DNA from 3 places in the Pseudarthrobacter ribosi genome. Region 1 is predicted to be linked to each of the others. Evidence: riboswitches for the same ligand, from Rfam matches in the RefSeq annotation. Region 1 holds a riboswitch; each other region holds the start of a gene.
The links. Region 1 has a riboswitch for S-adenosylmethionine ahead of ACZYZ5_RS20325 (aminotransferase class V-fold PLP-dependent enzyme). Riboswitches for the same ligand answer to the same signal wherever they lie in the genome.

Region 1 (7,767 bases):
CATCCGGGCGTCGTCGCAATCGCCCAGTCCCTGGCAGTCGCTCATTTCCTGTTCTCCTGTTTGTTGCTTCCGGCCGCTGCGGTGGCATCGGCGCCCTTGAATCCGCGCTCGGCGGCGTAGTCGGCGAGCATGTCCCGCAGCATCTTCCGGCCCCGGTGCAGGCGGGACATCACGGTCCCGATCGGGGTGTTCATAATGTCTGAAATTTCCTTGTACGCGAAGCCCTCGACGTCGGCGAAGTAGACCGCCAGCCGGAATTCCTCCGGGATGGCCTGCAGGGCGCGTTTGACGTCCGAGTCCGGCAGGTGGTCCAGCGCCTCCGCCTCCGCCGAGCGGAGGCCGGACGAGGTGTGGGACTCGGCCCGGGCGAGCTGCCAGTCCTCGATGGTGTCCGAGTTCGACTGCAGCGGCTCGCGTTGCCGCTTACGGTAGAGGTTGATGTATGTGTTCGTCAGGATGCGGTAGAGCCAGGCCTTCAGGTTGGTGCCCGGCTTGTACTGGTGGAACGCGGAAAAAGCCTTCGTGTACGCCTCCTGGACCAGGTCCTCGGCATCAGCGGGATTCCGGGCCATCCGCATGGCCGCGGAGTACAGCTGGTCGACGTACTGCATGGCGTCGCGCTCGAACCGTACCCGGCGCTCCTCTGTGGTTTCCGTCGCCACGTCCAGGACCTGCCCGTCCACGATCGTCTCCCGGGCGGCAGCATCCCGCACGGCGTCAGTCGGTGCCGGGTCCGTTACCGCGGCGGCGCCGGACTCCGGAACCGCTCCAGCTTCGGGGGCAGGCTCGGGGAGTGCGCCGGCGGGGCCGGCTACAGGTGACTTCGCGGGCGTGGCGCCGTTTCCGGCGACCTTTTGCATGGCCGCAACGGCCGGATCCATGGTGCTCATTGCGTCCCAGTCTACTGTCACCTTGCGGCGGGCGCCTGGAACTCCCGCAGTTGGGCGGTCCTGCATGCCCATGGTCCACAACTCCGCCGGTACTGTCTCCAGTTGCGTGTCCTTTACCAGAATCAAATGTCCGCCTCCCTGCTCGTCATGAGCTCGTCATTCGCTCATCGTCCGGCCGCAAACCGGCGGCCGCGACCTTTTATGCACAACCCCGCCTGGCAGGCAAATATTCCGCAAAAGTGCAAGACTAGAACCGGTTCTCCCGCATAAATTCAGCGGTTCGTCCATCCAGGAGGAAATTCATGTCTTTTGTCCGCTTTCTCGCCCGCCCCATGCTCGCCTCCAGTTTCGTCCTTGCAGGCATGGACAAGCTCAAGAACGCGGATGACACGGCCACGCAGCTGTCACCCCTGTTGCGCCGTGCGGCTGAATCCCTGCCGTTCCAGACCAACGAAAAAGTCCTGGCACGCGTTATCGGCGGCACCCAGGTCGGAGCGGGCGTGCTCTTCGCGCTCGGCAAGTCTGCGCGCCTCGCCGCGACTGTCCTGGCCGTCATCTCCGCACTAAACGGCTACGTTGAATGGCGCAGCGCCGACATCACCTCCAAGGAGGGCCGCGACGCCCGCCGCAAGCAGCTGCTCAAGAACGTCTCGCTGACCGGCGGCGTGCTGCTGGCTGCCGTCGACACGAACGGCCGACCCAGCCTGGCCTGGCGCGCCGAGCACCTCGCCGCGGACGTCAAGAAGTCCACGGGCCACCTCGCCGCCGACGTGAAGAAGTCCACCGGCCACCTCGCCGCCGACGTCAAGAAGACCACCGGCAAGCAGCTGAAGAAGGCCGATAAGGCCGTACGCAAAGCCGTAGACCACACCGTCGGGGCCTAAGACAGCAATGACAGGCCCCACCCCCACCGCAGCTGCCAACGCCGTTCCCGCGGACCTTCCGCCCTGGCGGGCGCCCTTCGCCGGACAGCCGCTTGACGCAACGGTTACCGTTCCGGGGTCCAAGTCCCTGACCAACCGGTACCTCGTGCTGGCCGCACTCGCCGACGGACCCTCGCGGTTACGCGCCCCGCTGCATTCGCGGGACTCAGCGCTCATGATCGAGGCACTGCGGCAGCTCGGGGCCACCATCACGGAGGTTCCGGGGGACGGCGATTTCGGGCCCGACCTGGCCATCACGCCCATCGGCCTGGAGGCCCCCGGGGCCCGAACCGGTATCGACTGCGGACTGGCCGGGACGGTCATGCGGTTTGTCCCGCCCGTCGCGGCCCTGCGCCGGGGGGTGACACTGTTCGACGGCGACCCGCACGCGCGCAAGCGCCCGATGGGGCCGATCATCGAAGCACTCACCGGGCTGGGCGTCGCCGTCACCGCGCCCAACGGCAGCCCCGCCTCGTCGCTGCCCTTCGCCGTCGGCGGCACCGGCGAAGTGCGCGGCGGCCACCTCGTCATCGACGCCAGCGCTTCCTCGCAGTTTGTCTCCGCGCTGCTCCTGACCGGAGCCCGCTTCACCGAGGGACTGCACCTCGAACATCAGAGCAGGGACGAGGCCGGGAAGCCCGTCCCCAGCCTGGACCACATCAACATGACGGTCGCCGTGCTCCGCGGAGCCGGAGTGTCCGTGGATGACTCCCGCCCGAACCACTGGATTGTCTCCCCCGGGCCGATTCGCGCCTTTGACCTCCGGATTGAACAGGACCTCTCCAACGCGGGCCCCTTCCTCGCGGCGGCCCTGGCCACCCGAGGCACCGTCCGCATCCCCAACTGGCCGACCGAGACCACCCAGGTCGGCGATCTGTGGCGCACCATCCTCACGACGATGGGGGCCACGGTGACACTCACGGACGGCACCCTGACCGTCACCGGCGGCCCGGAGATCAAGGGCGCGGACTTCGACGAGACCAGCGAACTCGCCCCCACGGTCGCCGCACTTTGCGCCCTGGCCAGCGGCCCCTCACGGCTGAGCGGCATCGCCCACCTCCGCGGGCACGAAACAGACCGGCTGGCCGCACTCGTCGCCGAAATCAACGGCCTAGGCGGGGACGCCGAGGAGACCTCCGACGGCCTCATCATCCGGCCCGCACCGCTGCACGGCGGTGTCGTCCGCAGCTACGCCGACCACCGCATGGCCACCGCCGGCGCAATCCTGGGCCTGGCCGTTCCGGGCGTCGAGGTCGAGGACATTGCGACCACCGCCAAGACCATGCCCGACTTTCCGCAGCTCTGGGAGTCCATGCTCGCCCAGCGCGCCCACGGCAGCGCAGCGCCGGCAGATGCCTCTCCCGCAGGCGCAGCCCCCGCAACGAAGGGCACGTCCGGTGGCACGCAGTACTGACTCCTGGGACGAATCCGACGTCCGGATCCGCCCCAACAAAAAGGGCACGCGGCCCCGCACCAAGGACCGGCCCGCCTACGACGACGCCGTCACCGGGCGGATCATCACCGTTGACCGCGGACGCTACACCGCCGTCGTCGCCGAGGGCACCCCCGAGGAACGCAAGATCATCGCCGCCCGGGCCAGGGAACTGCGCCGCAACCCCGTCGTCGCCGGCGACTTCGTCTCCCTCGTGGGGGACGTCAGCGGCGAACCGGACACGCTGGCACGACTGGTCAAGATCCAGGACCGCCATACGCTGCTGCGGCGCAGCGCCGACGACACGGACCCGATCGAGCGCGCCGTCGTCGCCAACGCCGACACGCTGGTGATCGTGGTGGCGGCTGCCAATCCGGAGCCCCGGACCGGGTTCATCGACCGGGCCCTCGTGGCCGCGTATGACGCCGGAATCGAACCGCTGCTGCTCGTCACCAAGGCCGACGTCAAGGATCCCGCGGAGCTCCTCTCCAACTACCAGCACCTGGCCTTCCCGGTGATCATCTCCAAGACGGCGGACTCCGCCGCCTCCGGCATCGATGCCCGCTCGGATGACGGGCTCTCCGCCCGGTTGGACAAGGACGCCGTCTCCCAGCTGCGCGCCCACCTCGACGGGAAGGTCACCGTCATGCTGGGCCACTCCGGCGTCGGCAAGTCCACCATGGTCAACGCCCTGACCGGCGCCGAACGCGCCACCGGCGGCGTGAACGCCGTGACCGGGCGCGGCCGCCACACCTCCTCCTCCGCCGTGGCCCTCAAGGTCAACGATGCGCCGCCGGGCAGCTGGATCATCGACACCCCCGGCATCCGTTCCTTCGGCCTGGCCCATGTGGACCCCGACCGGATCCTGCGGTCCTTCCCCGACCTCGAGCCCGGCACCGACGACTGCGAGCGGGGCTGCAAACACGATTCCAGCGCCGTCAACTGCGGCGTGGACGCCTGGGTGGCCGCCGGCCATGCCGGCGAATCGGGCCCCGCCCGGCTCGCCTCACTCCGCCGCCTGCTGGGAACCGACCCGCGGATGGAAGCCCAGGACGTCAAGGAACTGGGCACCGTCTCCTAGTCCGGCAGTGCGGCTGTCCGGCCGTCAGCTGCCCCGCGGCGGCCGGATCCCGCGGCGCAGCCACGTGGCCTCCCGCCCCGCCGACCGCTTTGGCGGTAGTTTGGAACCATGAGTCAACCCGCTTCGAGCTACAACGACGACCTGCGCCTTGCCCATGTACTGGCAGATTCCGTAGATTCCCAGACCATGAGCCGCTTCAAGGCGCTCGATCTTCGGGTTGAGACGAAGCCGGACCTGACGCCGGTGACCGACGCCGACAAGTCGGTCGAGGAAGCCATCCGCGGCCAACTCTCCCGCTCCCGTCCCCGGGACGCCGTCCTCGGCGAGGAGTTCGGCAGTTCCGGCCACGGCTCCCGCCGCTGGATCATCGACCCAATTGACGGGACCAAGAACTTCGTCCGCGGCGTCCCCGTCTGGGCCACACTGATCGCCCTCGTTGACGAGGGCGAGCCGGTCGTCGGCGTCGTCAGCGCCCCGGCGCTGGGCAAGCGCTGGTGGGCCGCCAAGGGCGCCGGAGCGTACATGGGCCGTTCGCTGGCGGCCGCCACCCGGCTGAAAGTCTCCAACGTCGCCAAGCTCTCAGACGCCTCCCTGTCCTATTCCAGCCTGGGCGGCTGGAAGCAGCGCGGCAACCTCGACGAGTTCCTTGGCCTCACCGAGGCGGTCTGGCGCAGCCGCGCGTACGGGGACTTCTGGTCCTACTGCCTCGTGGCCGAAGGCGCCGTCGACATCGCCTGCGAGCCGGAACTGAACCTCTACGACATGGCCGCGCTGGTCCCGATCGTCACGGAGGCCGGCGGGCGCTTCACGTCCCTCGAAGGCGAAGACGGCCCGTTCGGCGGCAATGCCCTCGCCACCAACTCCATCCTGCACTCGGAGGTCCTCAAGCGCCTCAACCCGGGCCTGGACGACCTGCTCTAGCAGCCCGCTTTCAACCGTTCAACCATCGCCGCATCGGTGGTCCTATCCGCGTGCAATCGATTCGAAATCTATTGCGAGGTCTCGTCCTTTGGCTGGCGTTGAGGCCGCCCGCGCACACGTCCTCGCTTCGGTCCAGCGCTGCTCGGGGCTGCCAGTGGACCTCCTGTCGGCTCTTTCGAAGAACTCCAGGGTGTCACGGCTGTCGAACACCTCTTCGCCGTTGGTATGCCGGCCGCTGCCGCGGCCTGCTAGCGGGCTTGCTGCCGCCGGACCGTCGCGCCAGGGCCAGGGTTTGGCTACCCGGCGGACACCGGCGTAACAAACAGCTTCACATTGCGTCCGCGCCTTTCCGCCGGAACGGGGTATGACCTACGCTCGAAGCAGGTCACGAGTGCCAGCGCGAAACCCCGGTTTGCTGGCCGGCAACCCTCCATTCGCGGTGGGGTGCCCCGGGTGACGACCTGGCCGGTCCGGAACGGACCCGGCAAGCGCGGATCCCCGGTGTGTGGGGTCCTTTTCGAGCGAGGTCCCATGACAACTGCCACCATTCCCACCACTCCTGAATTCCAGACCGGCGCGAGCCAGGCCCGTCCCGACGCGCGGTTCGCCGTGGCCCGCCGGCCGCTGTCCGCAGTGACCGGCGCCGAAATCCAGGCACCTCTGATCCAGGGCGGCCACGTCCGCTACGCCAACCTGGACTACGGCGCCTCGGCCCCTGCCCTGTCCGTCGTCTCGGCCTACCTCAACGAGATCCTGCCGTACTACGCCAGCGTCCACCGCGGCGCCGGCTACGCCTCACAGATCAGCACCTCGGTCTACGAGAACGCCCGCACCATTGTCCGGGAGTTCGTGGGCGGCCGGCCGGACGATGCGGTGATCTTCACCCGGAACACCACCGATTCCCTAAACCTGCTGGCCGGCTGCCTGCCCGCCGCCGGCGGCGTGCACACCGGCGAGGTGCTGTACCTGGACATCGAGCACCACGCCAACCTGCTCCCGTGGCAGCGCGTCCCGCACCGCAGCATCATCGCCGCCCCCACCCTCGCCGCCACCCTGGAACTGCTCCGCGCGGAGCTCGCCCACGGCGGCGTCAGCCTGCTTGCCGTGACCGGCGCCTCCAACGTCACCGGAGAGATCCTGCCGATCCGGGCCCTGGCCGCACTGGCCCACGACTACGGCGCCAGGATCGTCGTCGACGCCGCCCAGCTGGCGCCGCACCGCCGGATCGACATCGCCACGGACGACGTCGACTACCTCGCCTTCTCCGGGCACAAGCTGTACGCACCGTTCGGCGCCGGGGTACTGGTCGGCCGCCCCGACTGGCTCGACGCCGGCACCCCGCACCTGGCCGGCGGCGGGGCCGTGCAGGACGCCCGGATTGACAGTGTCAGCTGGACCACCGGCCCGGCCCGGCATGAAGGCGGCTCCCCCAACGTCCTCGGCGCCGCCACCCTGGCCCGCGCCACCCAGGTGATCGCCGACCTGGACGTGGACCAGTGGCACGCGCACGAAAACGCGATCCGGTCCTTCCTCGTCGAGGGCCTCGCCCGGATCGACGGCGTGACGGTCCACCAGATCTTCTCGGACAGTGCGTCCTTCGACTCGCCGGCAGGCGCCGGCCCTGTCGACGCAGCGGGCACCGGCACGATCGGCGTCGTCAACTTTTCGCTGGAAGGCTACGACGCCGGCCTTGTGGCGGCCTACTTGTCGGCCGAACACGGCATCGGGCTGCGCGACGGCCGCTTCTGCGCGCACCCCCTGCTCCGGCGGCTCGGGCTGCCCTCGGGCTCGCTGCGGGCCAGTTTCGGCCTGGGTTCCCGGCTGGAAGACGCCCAGCGGCTGCTCGCCGCCCTCGAGGAGCTGCGCCGGACCGGCCTCGGCTGGGACTACGTCGTGGATGCCGGACGCTGGGTGCCGTCCAACGACACCCGCAGCTACCCGCACTGGGCCCCCAACACGCCCGGCACCGCCGGCGCGGCGCCCTGCGCCCAGGACTGACGGTCCCGGTGCCGTCCCGGCGGCGTCCCGGCCGGAGCACCGGCCCTGCTGCGTGCGGTAAATTCGAAGGGTACCCATCCGGACCTGCCGAAGGAGATCGCACGTGGCACGCGGCGGACCCAAACTGCATGAGGAACGCCGCCAGGAGCTGGGGCAGAGCTTCCAGGACGGCGGGGCACACTACGAACGGGTCCGCCCCGGGTACCCCGCTGATTCGGCTGACTGGCTGATCCCCCCTGGGGCGGGGGACGCCGCGGACCTTGGCGCCGGAACCGGGAAGTTCACGGCGCTGCTGGCCGGTCGCGGCCTGCACACGGTCGCGGTGGACCCTTCCGCTGACATGCTGGACCAGCTGCGCCGGACGCTCCCGGACGTTACCGCCGTGGAGGGGACCGCCGAGCACACCGGGCTGCCCGCCGGGGCCTTCGACGTCGTGACCGTCGCCCAGGCCTGGCACTGGTGCGACCCGCTCTTGGCCAGCACGGAGATCGCGCGGATCCTCCGCCCCCGCGGTGTGCTGGG
Region 2 (7,767 bases), on a different contig from region 1:
GGGCGCCACCATCCTCTCCCCCGCACCGACGGACACCGAGTTCAAGCCCGGCTGCGCGGCCCGTCCGCTGCCCGGCGTCAGCACGCGCATCGTGGACGACGCCGGCAACACGGTGCCGCCCGGCGTCCAGGGCTTTATCGTGGTGGACTCTCCCGGTCCCGCGATCGCCCGGACCGTGTGGGGCAACCCGCAGCGCTACTTCGATTCGTACTGGCGCAAATACGTCGGGCAGGGCTGGTTCCTCGCCGGCGACGGTGCCAAATACGACGCCGACGGCGACATCTGGATCCTCGGGCGGGTGGACGACACCCTCAACGTCTCCGGACACCTGCTCTCCACAATCGAAATCGAATCGGCGCTCGTGTCCCACCCCGACGTCGTGGAGGCCGGCGTCTGCCCCGTCACCGATCCGAAGACCGGGCACGCGATCGTCGCATTCGTCGTGCTGAAGCGGACCGCCGCCGCCGACGGGATCCAGGACCGGCTCAAGGCCCACGTCGCGAAGGAGATCGGGCCGATCGCGAAGCCGCGGGACGTCGTCGTCGTGTCCGATGTGCCGAAAACCCGCAGCGGCAAGATCATGCGCAGGCTCCTCACCCAGCTGTTCGAAGGAACAGCGCTCGGGGACACGACCTCGCTGCAGAACGAACCATCCATCGCGGACATCCAGGATGTCCTGCGGACCCGTGATACCCGGAAGTAAAGGAACACCCATGACTGACATCAGCAACGTCGCCCGTCTTTCCGATCCGCTCAAGTTCGCCTACTGGGTTCCGAATGTCTCCGGCGGCCTCGTGGTCTCCACCATCGAACAGCGCACCGGCTGGGACTTCGAGTACAACAAGAAACTGGCCCGGATCGCGGAGAACTCCGGCTTCGAATACGCCCTGACCCAGACCCGCTACGCCGCCTCCTACGGCGCGGACAAGCAGCACGAGGCAACCGCGTTCAGCCTCGCGCTGCTGGCCGCCACCGAACGGCTCAAGGTGATCTCCGCGGTCCACCCGGGCATGTGGCACCCCGGTGTGCTGGCGAAGTTCATCATCACCGCGGACCACATCTCCAACGGCCGCGCCGCCGTGAACATCGTCTCCGGCTGGCTCAAGGCCGAGTTCGAGAACTTCGGCCTCGAATGGCTCGAACACGACGAACGCTACGTCCGCACCGAGGAGTTCATCAAGGTCCTCCGCGGGCTGTGGACCGAGCAGGACTACAGCCAGTCGGGCAAGTACTACAACATCAACGACTTCACCCTCCAGCCGGCACCGGTGGACGTACCGGGCCGGGCGCACCCGGAGATCTTCTTCGGCGGCAACTCCACCGCAGCGCAGGCCACGGCAGGCCGGGTGGCGGACTGGTACTTCTCCAACGGCAAGGACCTGGAAGGCTTCAAGGAGAACATCGCCGGCGTCGTGGCCGCTGCCAGCGAGACCGGTCGCGGGACCGCCGGGGGGCTACGCGCCCCGAAATTCGGCCTCAACGGCTTTGTCATCGCCCGCGATTCCGAGAAGGAAGCCCGGGACACCCTCCGCGAGATCGTCGCGAAGGCGCACAAGCCCGCCGTCGAGGGTTTCCGCGCCGCGGTTCAGGAAGCCGGAGCGTCCACGAAGGACGGCAAGGGCATGTGGGCCGACTCCAGCTTCGAGGACCTGGTCCAGTACAACGACGGCTTCAAGACCCAGCTGATCGGCACCCCGGAGCAGATCGCCGAGCGGATCGTGGAGTACAAGAAGATCGGCGTGAACCTGTTCCTCACCGGCTACCTGCACTTCCAGGAGGAGGTCGCGGCCTTCGGCCACGACATCCTGCCGATCGTCCGCGAACTCGAGGCAGATCTTGCCCGGAAAAACGGCACGGAACTGGACCTGTCCGGCATCCCGGCCGCCAAGGTTGAGGTGAACGCGTAATGGCCGACCGCAAGTTCGGTTTCCGCACCCGCGCCCTGCACGCCGGCGGAACCCCCGACGCCGAGCACGGCGCCCGGGCCGTGCCGATCTACCAGACCACATCCTTCGTGTTCAAGGACACCCAGGACGCCGCCAACCTGTTCGCGCTGCAGAAGTACGGCAACATCTACTCCCGGATCGGCAACCCCACGGTCGCCGCGTTCGAGGAGCGCATCGCTTCCCTGGAGGGCGGCATCGGCGCGGTGGCCACGTCCTCGGGCATGGCCGCGGAATTCATCACCTTCGCCGCGCTCACCCAGTCCGGCGATCACATCGTCGCGGCCTCCCAGCTCTACGGCGGCACCGTGACCCAGCTGGACGTCACGCTGCGCCGCTTCGGGGTGGACACCACGTTCGTCCCCGGCACCGACCCGTTGGACTACGCCGCGGCCGTCCGCGAGAACACCAAGGCGATTTTCGTCGAGGTGGTGGCCAACCCGTCCTCGGAAGTCCAGGACCTGGAGGGGCTGGCCAAGGTCGCGCGCGACGCCGGCATCCCCCTCGTTGTCGACGCCACCTTGAGCACCCCCTACCTCGTGCGGCCGATCGAACACGGGGCGGACATTGTGATCCACTCCGCCACCAAGTTCCTCGGCGGGCACGGCACCACGCTCGGCGGCGTGATTGTCGAGAGCGGCCGCTTCAACTGGGGCAACGGGAAGTTCCCCACCATGACCGAGCCGGTGGCGTCCTACGGCAACGTCTCCTGGTGGGGCAACTTCGGCGAGTACGGCTTCCTGACCAAGCTCCGCTGCGAGCAGCTGCGCGACATCGGGCCCGCGCTGTCGCCGATGTCCGCGTTCCAGCTCCTGCAGGGCGTGGAGACCCTCCCGCAGCGCCTGGACGAGCACCTCAGGAACGCCCAGGCCGTGGCGGAATGGCTCGAAGCGGACGATCGCGTGGCCTACGTGAATTTCTCCGGCCTGCCCTCGCACCCGCACTTCGAGCGGGCGAAGAAGTACCTGCCGCTGGGACCGGGCTCGGTGTTCTCCTTCGGCGTGAAGGGCGGCCGGGCCGCGGGCCAGAAGTTCATCGAGTCCCTGCAGCTGGCCTCGCACCTGGCCAACGTCGGCGACTCACGGACCCTCGTGATCCACCCCGGCTCCACCACCCACCAGCAGCTCAGCCCCGAACAGCTTGAGTCCGCCGGTATCCCCGAGGACCTGATCCGGATTTCGATCGGCCTGGAAGACATCGAGGACATCCTCTGGGACCTGGACCAGGCCCTGGACGCGGCAACCGAAATGGCGGCCGACGGTGTATCCGCGGAAGCGGCGCATCGCGCCGCCGAGGAACGAGGCGGTGTGTCTAAGCCGCGTGCGGATGCACTGTCGGCCGACACCTGCACGATCGGAGCACTGTCATGAGCAGCGAAGAAACCCGTACCTGGACCGGGCCGTCCGCGCCGGAACGGCTGACCCTGCTGCGGCAGGCGACGTCCATTGCGATTGTTGGCGCCTCGGACAAGCCGTCCCGGGCGAGCTACTTCGTGGCGACTTACCTGCAGTCCTCCACGCGCTACAAGGTGTATTTCGTGAACCCGGTGGTGAAGGAGATCCTGGGCGAGAAGACCTACGCCTCGCTCGCGGACCTGCCGGAGAGCCCGGACATCGTGGACGTGTTCCGCAAGCACGATGACCTGCCGGGTGTCCTCGACGAGGCCATCGCCGCCGGCGCCAAGACGCTCTGGCTGCAGCTCGGTTCCTGGCACGAGGACGTCGCGAAGGAAGCGGAAGCCGCCGGGCTCGACGTCGTGATGGACCGCTGCGTGAAGATTGAGCATGCCCGGTTCCACGGCGGCCTGCACCTGGCCGGCTTCGACACCGGGGTCATTTCCTCCAAGCGTCAGGTCCTGGCCTAAGGTTCCCGGGCCCGGCCGGCGTCGTCGTCCGCTGCTGTTCCTGGGGTCGGTGGCGTGCCAGGTGCGGTATCGACGAAATCTGCGCCCTCGGCCGGATCCTGGGAATGGAGCCGGATCTCCGACACGTCGGCGGTCGGATCCCCCTCAGCCGGAGCCTCGCTGTGGCGCCGTTCTGCGCCAGGCGTGTCGCTCATGTCGCGTCCTTTCGTGTGACTTCCCTGCCGTATCCCCGGGTCGCTGCCCAAAGGTCTGCAGTGGGGGCCATCGATGTGTCGGGATACTGCTTCTCTCATCGTGGCTCGGACACGATTCCGGGTCAATATCTCCGGGAATCCGGTACAGCCGCGCCGGCCCTGGCGGGAACCACCGAGGACCCAACGACGACGGCGGCGGGCCACCTTTCCAGGTGACCCGCCGCCGTCGTACCTCAGCTGTTGAAGCGTCAGTCAGTATCAGTCGTTGATCAGGTCGTTGATCACGATGGTCTGGTCCCGGTCCGGGCCGACGCCGATCGCCGAGAAGCGCGTGCCGGAGAGCTTCTCGAGGGCCAGCACGTAGTTCTTGGCGTTCTCCGGGAGGTCCTCCAGAGTGCGGGCGCCGGTGATGTCCTCGGTCCAGCCTTCGAAGTGCTCGAAGATCGGCTTGGCGTGGTGGAACTCGGTCTGCGTCATCGGCATTTCATCGTGCCGGACGCCGTCGACGTCGTAGGCCACGCAGACCGGGATCTGCTCAATGCCCGTGAGCACGTCCAGCTTGGTGACGAAGTAGTCCGTGAACCCGTTGACGCGGGAGGCGTGGCGCGCCAGCACGGCGTCGTACCAGCCGCAGCGGCGCGGCCGGCCGGTGTTGACGCCGAACTCGCCGCCCGTCTTCTGCAGGTACATGCCCATCTCGTCGAACAGCTCCGTCGGGAAGGGGCCTGCGCCCACCCGGGTGGTGTACGCCTTGATGATGCCGATGGAACGTGAGATGCGGGTGGGGCCGATGCCCGAGCCCACGGAGGCGCCGCCGGCCGTCGGGTTCGAGGAGGTCACGAAGGGGTAGGTGCCGTGGTCGACGTCCAGGAACGTGGCCTGGCCGCCCTCCATGAGGACCACCTTGCCCTCGTCCAGGGCGGTGTTCAGGACATACGTGCTGTCGATGACCAGCGGGCGGAGGCGCTCGGCGAAGGACAGGAAGTACTCCACGATCTCGTCCACCTCGATGTCGCGGCGGTTGTAGACCTTGACCAGGAGTTCGTTCTTCTGCCGCAGCGACCCTTCGACCTTCTGGCGCAGGATGGAGGCGTCAAAAACGTCCTGGACGCGGATGCCGAGGCGGGCGACCTTGTCCATGTAGGCCGGGCCGATGCCGCGGCCGGTGGTGCCGATGGCGCGGCTGCCGAGGAACCGCTCCGTGACCTTGTCCAGGACCTGGTGGTAGGGCGCCACGAGGTGGGCATTGGCGGAGACACGCAGCTTGGAGGTGTCGGCGCCGCGGGCTTCGAGGCCGTCGATCTCCTGGAACAGCGCCTCAAGGTTCACCACACAGCCATTGCCGATGATCGGAATCGCGTTGGGGCTCAGGATGCCAGCCGGAAGGAGCTTAAGCTCATACTTCTCACCGCCTACGACGACGGTGTGTCCGGCATTGTTGCCGCCATTGGGCTTGACGACGTAGTCGACTCGGCCACCAAGCAGGTCAGTGGCCTTACCTTTGCCTTCGTCGCCCCATTGGGCTCCGACGATCACGATTGCTGGCATGGGATCCTCCCCCATTCGTTCGGGCTGAAGTCCGGGTGACTCACCTGGGTGGTCACCGGAGCTCAGCGCCGTTCATGAGAATGCCCCGAATCTACCGCTGTGCTCTTACCATCAACGCCAGAGTCCGGGGCTCTTACCACCCAAGTTTAGCCGATCAAGGTCGCGGCAGTTCATTTGACCATCCAATGGACTTCCCGCCGGCCGCGGCCCGCGACGCGGCGTCCAGCCAGCGGAACTCCGGCGCACGGACTTGCGCAGGCCGGCCGGGTGGAATTAAGTGAGAGTTGACCATCCCGAGCGGCCGAGGGACCTGGACCGTTGACGCCGCAGCAACCCTGCCCGGACACAGCCTTGTGGCGGCGACGGGTGCTACCGCCAGGACCGATGGAAAGGAAGCGCCCCATGCGCCAGAACACCGACCATATCCGCGCCACACACGCCGGATCCCTGCCCCGCACCCCCGAACTCATCGCCGCGAACGAGGCCAGGGAAGCAGACGGCGTCACCCCCGAGTTCCTGGATCTGCTGGAAACCTCCGTGGTGGACATCGTCCAGCGCCAGAAGGACCTCGGCATCGATATCCCCAACGACGGCGAATACGGGCACACGATGTCCAGCTCGGTGGACTACGGCGCGTGGTGGAACTACTCCTTCAGCCGGCTCGGCGGCCTCGAGCCGACGGACGTCGACCGCTGGGCTGACGCCGCGGTGCACCGCTCCACACCGGGCAACATCGTGCTGACCTCGTTCCCGGACCGGCGCGACCGGCAGAAGTTCAGCGAGGCCTACGACGACCCGTCCGCCGGGATCCTGGCGCACCGCAAGAGTGTCACGCAGCCAAAGATCGCCGGCCCGCTGCACTACACCGGGCAGGATCTCGTGGGCTCGGACATCGCCAACCTCAAAACCGGCCTGGCCGCCGCCGGACTCGCCGAAGGCTTCGTCGCTTCCCTCTCCCCCGGCTCCTGCGCCCGCGTCGCCAACGAGTACTACAAGACCGATGAGGAACTCCTGTACGCCTGCGCGGACGCCATGCGCGAGGAGTACAAGGCCATCATCGACGCCGGGCTCACGGTCCAGCTCGACGATCCGTCGCTGGCCGAAAGCTGGGACCAGATCAACCCGGAACCGAGCCTGGCGGACTATCTCAAATTCATCCAGCTCAGGGTTGAAGCCACCAACTGGGCCCTGCGCGGCCTCCCCCAGGAGCAGATCAGGCTGCACGTCTGCTGGGGTTCCTGGCACGGCCCGCACACCACGGACATCCCCTTCGCGGACATCATCGGCTCCGTGCTGCAGATCAATGCCGGCGGATACTCCTTCGAGGCCGCGAACGTCCGCCACGAGCACGAATGGCGGGTCTGGGAGGACACCGAGCTCCCCGACGGAAAGGTCATCATCCCCGGCGTCGTCTCCCATGCCACCAACGTCGTCGAGCACCCCGACCTGGTGGCGGACCGGATCGTACGCTTCGCCAACTTGGTGGGCCGGGAAAATGTGATTGCTTCCACAGACTGCGGCCTCGGCGGCCGCGTGCACCCGCAAATCGCCTTTGCCAAGCTGGAATCCCTGGGGGAAGGCGCCCGCCGCGCGACCACGAGGCTCTGGTAATCCGACTTCGGCAGAAACGTCATTTCGCAGGGCTTGATAGACTAATAAGGATCGACCAGGAATCGGTCCACACCACATTTCAAACCACACCGTGCTTGGCATGCCCCGGTGCCCGGTATGCCGCGTACGGTCTGGCAGCTTTACCAATCCCGCAGGAGACTCAGCAATATATGACAGCCTTGGCCACTGAAAATTCACGCGAACAGCTTCTGAGCCGCCGCTACGAACCTAGCGTTGCAGCCGTCAACGAGCTGTGCGACACGCTGCAGGCAACCAAAGCTGGCACGAACGTCCCGTATGTGGACCCGCTGCACGACGTCGACGAGTGCCGGATCATCAGCCTCTTCTCCAACATCGGGACCGAGGACGAGTCCGGTTTTATCACTGCCGGTGACGAGGAAGCGGCCACCCGCCTGCTCGGCGTCCAGTGGAAGCTCGGCCTGCGGCCCGAGTACGTGATGCCCTGGAACGTCCACCCCTGGTACGTGCCGGGCGAGCCCAACGGCAAGTTCACGCCGGACCAGATTTCCGCAGGTTTGAAGCCGCTGCTGAAGTTCCTCGCCGTCGTGCCCCGCGCCTCGGTGATTGTGGCCCACGGCACCGAGGC
Region 3 (7,767 bases), on a different contig from region 1:
GGGAATCCGGGACCGACGTCGACGGCGAACGCGCCGTCGGCTCGATCGCCGTCGGCCACCGCGCGGACCTGCACCTGCTCAACGCGCCCTCCGCCACGCACCTGGCCTACCGGCCGGGCATGCCGCTGACCCACGCCGTCTGGCGCGCGGGGGTCCGCGCCCGCTAGGTGACAACCGCCCGGGTTCCGGAATGAGCCCGGCGGCTAGAAGAACATCGGCGGGGCGTCCAACACCGTCTCATCGACGCGCCGGGCCTCCCACTGGCTGAACGGCTTGTCCAGCTCGTACTTGCCCTCCCCGGTGCGGTACAGCGTGCGGACCTCGGCGTTGTCCGGGTTGTTGAGCGACTCGAAGTACTCCACGGACCAGTGGAACCAGCGCATGCAGAACAGCCGCATGGTGAGCCCGTGGGTGACAAACAGCGCGTTGGGGGCGTAGCTCGGCTTGGACCAGTGCCGGTACAGGGTCTCCATGAAGGAGGAGATCCGGTCATAGACATCCGAGCCGGACTCGCCTTCCCGGAAGCGATAGAAGAAGTGGCCGTAGGCGTTCCGGAGTTCCTTCTGGTCCTCGATCTCACCGGCGATCTGGAAGTTGGCCCAGTCCTGCTCCCGCAGTCGCGGTTCCTCGATCACCCGCTCCACCAGCGGGCCGAGGTTGAGCGCCTCCAGGGTCTGGTAGGCCCGCAGGTACGGGGAGACATACACGCACACCGGGCGGCCGTCCAGCAGCCGCCGGACCTGCTCGCCGGCCGCCCGGGCCTGCTCCACGCCGAGCTCGGTCAGCGGAATCCGGTAATCGGGCACCCGGTTGTAGATCGAGGTGTCGGCGTTGGCGGCAGACTGGCCGTGCCGGATCATGATGATTTTCCCGGGCGCACTCATAAACCCCAGCATAGGCGGCAATGCCGGTAGGGCCGGGCAAGCCAAGACCGGGCAAGATAGGAACATGCTCGTTCCCTCCCGCCGCCGCCTGCGGCTAGAAGTCTGGATCGTCCTGGGCCTGTCCCTGGGGCAGTCCGCCGTGTACTCGGTGGTCCAGTTGCTGGACAAGATGACCCGGGCGCCGCTGGCGGAGGGCACCTCCACGCTGAACCGTTCACAGAGCACCCGCGAATACTTCGATCTCACCTACCAGCTGCTCGATATCTTCTTCGCCCTGGTGCCGGTGGTCCTGGCGCTCTATTTCCTCACCGACCACCGGACGTCCGGCCTCCCCGGAGGCGGCAGCCGCGGCGTCACGGCATTCCAGAAGCTCGGCCTCAATTTCGACCGCCCCGGCAGGGACCTGCTGCAGGGGTTCGGCCTGGCGGCGCTGATCGGCATCCCGTCCCTGGGCCTCTACGCCGCGGGCCGGGCGCTGGGCATTACGACGGCGATCATCCCCAGCGCCCTGGATTCCTACTGGTGGACCGTGCCGGTGCTGGTTCTGTCCGCGATCCGGCACGGGATCGTGGAGGAAGTGATCGTGGTGGGTTACCTGCTGGACCGGCTCGGCAAGTTCGGCTGGAGCCTGCCGCTGGCAATCTTCACCAGCGCCATGCTGCGCGGCAGCTACCACCTCTACCAGGGCTTCGGGCCGTTCATCGGCAACGCCATCATGGGCGTCATCTTCGCGCTGGTCTACACCAAAACCCGGCGCCTGATGCCGCTGGTGATTGCGCACGCCGTGCTGGACGTCGTCGCGTTCGTCGGTTTCAGCCTCTTCGGCAAGTCCATCGGCCTCGGCTGACCCGCGTTGCCCTGAACAGCGGGCCGGGGGCGGGCTTAAAAAGTTTCGGCCGCCATCGGTGGGTGACGTCATTGGCACCCGCTGATGGCGGCCGAAGTGTTGGGCGGTGAATCGTTAGATGGTGACGGCTCCGGAGGCCGTCTCGAACGTGACGGAGAGGATGCCGGGTGTCCCGCGGGGGGCGAGCCAGTTCACGGCCACGTCTTCCAGCGGCTTCTCGACCGGGACGCCGAGCCATTCGGTGACACGCTCTGCCGAACCGGCGATCGTGAGGGCGGACATCTTGACGTTGCTCTCGTAGGCCCTCGACGGGTGGAGCTCCGGATCGCCTTCCCACTTGAGCATGTACGGGACCTGGGGGTCGGCGATGAGCCCGAGGATGCCGATCTGCTTCCAGACCAGTTCGCGGCCGTCCGGGAACTTGCGGTTGCCGTTGACGGCGTCGCGGCCGAGCCGCTCCTCGAACGGGGCGAGGTCGTCAACTTCGACGCACCAGCCCATCCAGCCGCCGCCTGCTTCGGAGCGGGCGCGGACGGCCTGGCCAAAGGGGGCTTTGTCGGACGCGGGGTGGTTCAGGACCTCCACGACCTCGACATATTTGTGTCCCGCGAGCGGGATGATCATGTTGCGGGTCCCGAATCTGGGGTGTACTCCGCCCTTCACGGCTTCGACGCCGAGGGCAGACGCAATTCGTTCGGTGGTGGCAGCGAGGCCATCTTGTTCACAGGCGTAAGAGACGTGATCCATGCGCATGCCCTCATCTTGACACTTTGTGATGCCCCTCTCAGCTTAGGTTCTCCTAACCGTGGTGGGATGTCATCTTTTGGGGGTCTCCGCCGGGCGCTGTTCCGCATCACCGCGGGGAACGGAAGGGCCGTCCCGGACCCTCCGGGTCCGCAACTTCATGTTCGTCACAAAGCTATCCAGAGCCCGGAACCGATTCCTAGACTGGGGTCAGGTCATGAGTGCCAGCACACAGCCCCGGCTTGCTGGCCGGCAACCCTCGTCACGCGGTGGGGTGCCCCGGGTGAAGACCTGGCCGTCCGGCACCCGCCGGAGGGCAAGCGCGGCGCCAGTGCCGACCCGGGCCGAGGGGCTCCGGGGCGGCCTGTGCCCGGTCCCTTAAGGAGTGTCCCGATGTCCAGTGCCTGGTCCTTCGAAACCCGCCAGATCCACGCCGGCCAGGAGCCGGACAGCGCCACCGGCGCCCGCTCGCTGCCGATCTACCAGACGACGTCGTTCGTCTTCCCCAGTGCCGAAAGCGCCGCCAACCGCTTCGCCCTCGCCGAACTCGCCCCCATCTACACCCGGATCGGCAACCCCACCCAGGACGCCGTGGAACAGCGCGTGGCCAGCCTGGAGGGCGGACTCGCTGCCCTCCTGCTGAGCTCTGGGCAGGCGGCGGAGACCTTCGCGATCCTGAACGTCGCCGAGGCCGGCGACCATGTGGTTGCCAGCCCCAGCCTCTACGGCGGCACGTACAACCTGCTGGCGCACACCCTGAAGAAGTTCGGCATCTCCGTGACGTTCGTGGAGGACCCGGACAACCTGGCCCAGTGGCGCGACGCCGTGCAGCCCAACACCAAGCTGTTCTTCGGGGAAGTGGTCTCCAACCCGCGCCAGGACGTGCTGGACATCGAGGGCATCTCCGAGGTGGCACACGAGGCAGGGGTCCCGCTGATCGTGGACAACACGCTTTCGACGCCGTACCTCATCCGGCCGATCGAATGGGGGGCGGACATTGTGGTGCATTCCGCCACCAAGTACCTTGGCGGCCACGGGACCGCGATCGCGGGCGTGATCGTGGATTCCGGCAATTTCGATTTCGGCAAGGACCCGGAGCGCTTCCCCGGCTTCAACACCCCCGACCCCACCTACAACGGCCTGGTCTACGCCCGGGACCTGGGCAAGGACGGCGCCCTCGGCGCCAACCTTTCCTACATCCTCAAGGCACGGGTCCAGCTGCTGCGCGACCTCGGCTCGGCGGTCTCGCCGTTCAACGCCTTCCTCATCGCCCAGGGCCTTGAGACCCTGAGCCTGCGCGTGGAGCGGCACGTCGCCAACGCCAGCAAGGTGGCGGAATGGCTCGAAGCCAGGGACGACGTCGAATCGGTCGCTTACGCGGGGCTGCCGTCCAGCCCCTGGTACGAGCGCGGCCGCAAGTACGGACCGAAGGGGACCGGCGCCGTCGTCGCCTTCAACATCGCCGGGGGAGCGGAGGCGGGCAAGCGCTTCGTCGATGCCCTCGAGCTGCACTCGCACGTGGCCAACATCGGGGACGTGCGCTCGCTGGTCATCCACCCGGCGTCGACCACCCACAGCCAGCTGTCTGCTGAACAGCAGACCGTCGCCGGGGTGAACCCCGGCCTGGTCCGGCTCTCCGTGGGCCTGGAGCACATCGATGACATCCTCGCCGATCTCGACGCCGGATTCCGCGCGGCCAAGAGCGCCTGAGCCCCCCCGGCGCCCGGCGTCCCGGCCCTGTGGCCCGGGCGCCGGGGCCGGACTGACGCCGCAAAGCGCGCGGCGAGTCATAAGTTCGTCACAATCTTCGCCACCGGGGCGCCGCATTTCGTAGACTCTGTGGAGGTCATGAGTGCCAGCGACAGCCCCGGCTTGCTGGCCGGCAACCCTCCTTTCGCGGCGGGGTGCCCCGGGTGAAGACCTGGCCTGCCGGTCAGCTGACGGCGGGCAAGCGCGAAGTTAGGTCCTCAAATGACGATTGCCGTCACCCGCCAGGGTGTACCTGTAAGCAAGACCTCCCACCCGCCTGCCCCGGCCCCGGGAGACACGGCGCCAGCCGGCGCTGTCCCGGACGGAACGGTCCGGCACCTCCGGATCGGCGACCTCGACCTCGAATCCGGGGCCCGGCTGCCGGACGTCACCCTCGGCTACGAGACCTGGGGGACCCTCAACGCGGACCGCTCCAATGCAGTGCTGATCGAGCACGCGCTGACGGGGGACACCCACGTCACCCGCGGCGCCAGCGAGGAGCCGGGTTGGTGGGAGCAGCTCGCCGGCCCCGGTGCCCCGGTGGATACGGACAAGTACTTCGTCGTCTCGATCAACATCCTCGGCGGCTGCTACGGCTCCACGGGTCCCTCGACGCCGGCGCCCGATGGAAAGCCCTGGGGCTCCCGGTTCCCGCTCGTCACGCTGCGGGACACGACCGAGGCCGAAGCCAGGCTCGCGGACGCCCTGGGCATCCGGAGCTGGTACGCCGTGCTCGGCGGTTCCCTGGGCGGGGCGCGCGCCCTGGAATGGGCCGTCAGCTACCCGGACCGGGTCCTGCGCTGCGGCGTGATTTCGGTCGGCGCCGCCAGCACCGCCGAACAGATCGCTTTCGCCCAAGCGCAGACCCTCGCCATCCGGCAGGACCCCAACTTCAACGGCGGGGACTACTACGGAGGTCCGGAACCCGAAGCGGGCCTGGCCCTGGCCCGGCGGATTGCGCACATCACCTACCGCTCGGCCGCGGAGCTGGACGGACGCTTCGGCCGGAACGCCCAGGACTCCGAGGCCCCGCTGGAAGCCGGATCCCTCGCCGGGCGCGGCCGCTACCAGGTGGAGAGCTACCTCGACCACCAGGGCAACAAACTGGTCCGCCGCTTCGACGCGAACAGCTATATCGCCATCACCGAAGCGCTCATGAGCCATGACATCAGCCGGGGCCGCGGTGCCCTCGCCGAGGCCCTGGCTCCGGCCACGGCGGAATTCCTGCTGGCGGCCGTCGACTCGGACCGGCTGTACTTTCCGGCCCAGTCCCACGCGCTCGCCGCTGCCCTGCCGGGCGACGTCGCCGTGCACACCATCGAGGCGCCGATCGGGCACGACGGTTTCCTGACCGAGATCGGCCAGCTCACCAGCCAGCTCCGGCGGTACTTCTTCGGCTAGTCCACTTCGGCTGGTCTTTTGCGGGACCGACGCCGGTCCGGCAGAAGAGCGTCCGGCCCCGGGCTTCCTCTGCGGCGAGTCCGCCGGTAGGCTCACGGCGCATGACCATCATCGATGAACAGGGCCGTCCGGAACCTCCCGTCGCTGCCGGCGAGGCTGCCACGCTCCTGGGCTTCCTCGACTACCAACGGGCAACCCTCGAGTGGAAGTGCGCCGGCCTCGATGCCGAAGGCCTCAACGAGAAAACCGCCGCCTCCACTGTGACCCTCGGCGGGCTGCTGAAGCATATGACCTATGTGGAGGACAGCTGGTTCTCCCACTCCCTGCACGGACAGGACCGGCAGCCGCCATGGAACACGGTGGACTGGAAGGCACGCCCGGACTGGGAGTTTCACTCAGCCGCCGGGGACTCCGCCGCCGAGCTCCGTGCACGCTGGCAGGATGCCGTCGGGCGCTCGCGCTCCCTCGTTGCCCAAGCCCTGGCCGGCGGCGGGCTGGACTCGCTGGCCAGGCGTGCCTGGCCCGACGGGCAGGCGCCTAACCTCCGCTGGATCCTGTGCCACATGATCGAGGAGTACGCGCGGCACAACGGCCATGCCGACCTCCTCCGCGAATCCGTGGACGGAAGCACCGGAGAATGAGACCATTTGTGCAATTTTGCAGATACGCTCTGCACTAATGGCCGTTGAGGCTCAGGGCGGGAGCGCCCATACTCATTGAGAATGATGCCGCGTGTCACAAATCACGCCGCGTCCATTGTCCAGAGGTCCATAGGGTGTCGACGGAGACACCGAAGGAGTCGAAATGAGTACACAAAACGCCGCCAGGCGCCCCGAAGAGGAAGACGTCAAGTCGTCCGGACTGAAGAAGGTAGTAACGGCCTCCATGGCCGGCACCGTTGTCGAATGGTATGAGTTCTTCCTCTACGCCTCGGCCGCGACCCTTGTCTTTGGTAAGTTGTTCTTCCCGAACTCCGGCTCGGAACTGGACGGCATTATTGCCGCTTTTGTCACGTACGCCGTTGGTTTCGTCGCCCGCCCGATCGGCGGCATCGTCTTTGGCCACTTCGGCGACAAGTTCGGCCGCAAGCAGCTGCTCCAGCTGAGTATCATCCTGGTCGGCGTTGCAACCTTCGCGATGGGCTGCCTGCCGACCTTCCAGCAGATCGGCTACTGGGCACCGGCCCTCCTGGTATTCCTGCGCTTTGTCCAGGGCTTCGCCGTCGGCGGTGAATGGGGCGGCGCCGTCCTCCTCGTGGCCGAGCACAGCCCGAGCAAGTCCCGCGGCTTCTGGGCCTCGTGGCCGCAGTCCGCGGTCCCGCTGGGCAACCTGCTCGCCACGGGCGTGCTGTTCACGCTGTCCGCCACGCTGTCCTCCGCCGACTTCCTCAGCTGGGGCTGGCGCGTGGCCTTCTGGCTCTCCGCCGTGATCGTACTGGTCGGCTACTACATCCGGACCAAGGTCACGGATGCCCCGATCTTCCTGGAGGCACAGAAGGAAGTCGCCGCTGAGAACAAGGGCTACGGCGTCGCCGAAGTCTTCCGCCGCTACCCGCGTGGCGTCTTCACCGCCATGGGCCTGCGGTTCGCGGAGAACATCCTCTACTACCTCGTGGTCACCTTCTCCATTACCTACCTGAAGGTGATCGTTCAGACGGACACCTCCCGGATCCTGCTGCTGCTGCTGGTGGCGCACGCAATCCACTTCGCCGTGATCCCGATGGTCGGCCGCATGTCCGACCACTTCGGCCGTAAACCGGTCTACATGGCCGGCGCCATCCTGGGCGGCACCTGGGGCTTCTTCGCCTTCCCAATGATGGACACCAAGAACGACCTCATCATCCTCGCGGCGATCACGATCGGCCTGCTCTTCCACGCCCTGATGTACGCCGGCCAGCCGGCCCTCATGGCTGAGATGTTCCCGACCCGGATGCGCTACTCCGGTGTTTCGCTCGGCTACCAGGTCACCTCGATCGTCGCCGGTTCGCTGGCTCCGATCATCGCCGTCGCCCTGCTGAGCCAGTTCAAGTCCTCCACTCCGGTGGCCGTCTACCTGCTCGGCGCGTGCATGGTCACGCTGGTGGCGGTGTTCTTCCTGAAGGAAACCCGCGGCATCTCACTGCACGACGTTGATGCCGCCGAT

Region 2: linked by a shared signal. The riboswitch ahead of ACZYZ5_RS13515 (cobalamin-independent methionine synthase II family protein) and the one ahead of ACZYZ5_RS20325 (aminotransferase class V-fold PLP-dependent enzyme) in region 1 are both predicted to bind S-adenosylmethionine.
Region 3: linked by a shared signal. The riboswitch ahead of ACZYZ5_RS09255 (bifunctional o-acetylhomoserine/o-acetylserine sulfhydrylase) and the one ahead of ACZYZ5_RS20325 (aminotransferase class V-fold PLP-dependent enzyme) in region 1 are both predicted to bind S-adenosylmethionine.

The regions. Positions count from the first base shown of each region.
Region 1 is NZ_JBVAYZ010000033.1:20,158-27,924, forward strand. Features, by position in the region: gene rsrA (mycothiol system anti-sigma-R factor) at 1-45, opposite strand, end outside; gene ACZYZ5_RS20300 (sigma-70 family RNA polymerase sigma factor) at 42-890, opposite strand; gene ACZYZ5_RS20305 (DoxX family protein) at 1,193-1,774, shown strand; gene aroA (3-phosphoshikimate 1-carboxyvinyltransferase) at 1,782-3,227, shown strand; gene rsgA (ribosome small subunit-dependent GTPase A) at 3,211-4,326, shown strand; gene hisN (histidinol-phosphatase) at 4,435-5,247, shown strand; SAM riboswitch class IV at 5,631-5,744, shown strand; gene ACZYZ5_RS20325 (aminotransferase class V-fold PLP-dependent enzyme) at 5,779-7,245, shown strand; gene ACZYZ5_RS20330 (class I SAM-dependent methyltransferase) at 7,349-7,767, shown strand, end outside.
Region 2 is NZ_JBVAYZ010000013.1:7,592-15,358, forward strand. Features, by position in the region: gene acs (acetate--CoA ligase) at 1-703, shown strand, start outside; gene sfnG (dimethylsulfone monooxygenase SfnG) at 714-1,907, shown strand; gene ACZYZ5_RS13495 (O-acetylhomoserine aminocarboxypropyltransferase/cysteine synthase family protein) at 1,907-3,313, shown strand; gene ACZYZ5_RS13500 (CoA-binding protein) at 3,310-3,807, shown strand; gene ACZYZ5_RS13505 (hypothetical protein) at 3,804-4,001, opposite strand; gene ACZYZ5_RS13510 (adenylosuccinate synthase) at 4,260-5,549, opposite strand; SAM riboswitch class I at 5,835-5,940, shown strand; gene ACZYZ5_RS13515 (cobalamin-independent methionine synthase II family protein) at 5,952-7,160, shown strand; gene ACZYZ5_RS13520 (uracil-DNA glycosylase family protein) at 7,331-7,767, shown strand, end outside.
Region 3 is NZ_JBVAYZ010000007.1:43,517-51,283, forward strand. Features, by position in the region: gene ACZYZ5_RS09235 (amidohydrolase family protein) at 1-167, shown strand, start outside; gene ACZYZ5_RS09240 (histidine phosphatase family protein) at 204-884, opposite strand; gene ACZYZ5_RS09245 (CPBP family intramembrane glutamic endopeptidase) at 949-1,731, shown strand; gene ACZYZ5_RS09250 (VOC family protein) at 1,846-2,484, opposite strand; SAM riboswitch class IV at 2,689-2,804, shown strand; gene ACZYZ5_RS09255 (bifunctional o-acetylhomoserine/o-acetylserine sulfhydrylase) at 2,869-4,185, shown strand; SAM riboswitch class IV at 4,320-4,435, shown strand; gene metX (homoserine O-acetyltransferase MetX) at 4,447-5,625, shown strand; gene ACZYZ5_RS09265 (DinB family protein) at 5,727-6,266, shown strand; gene ACZYZ5_RS09270 (MFS transporter) at 6,430-7,767, shown strand, end outside.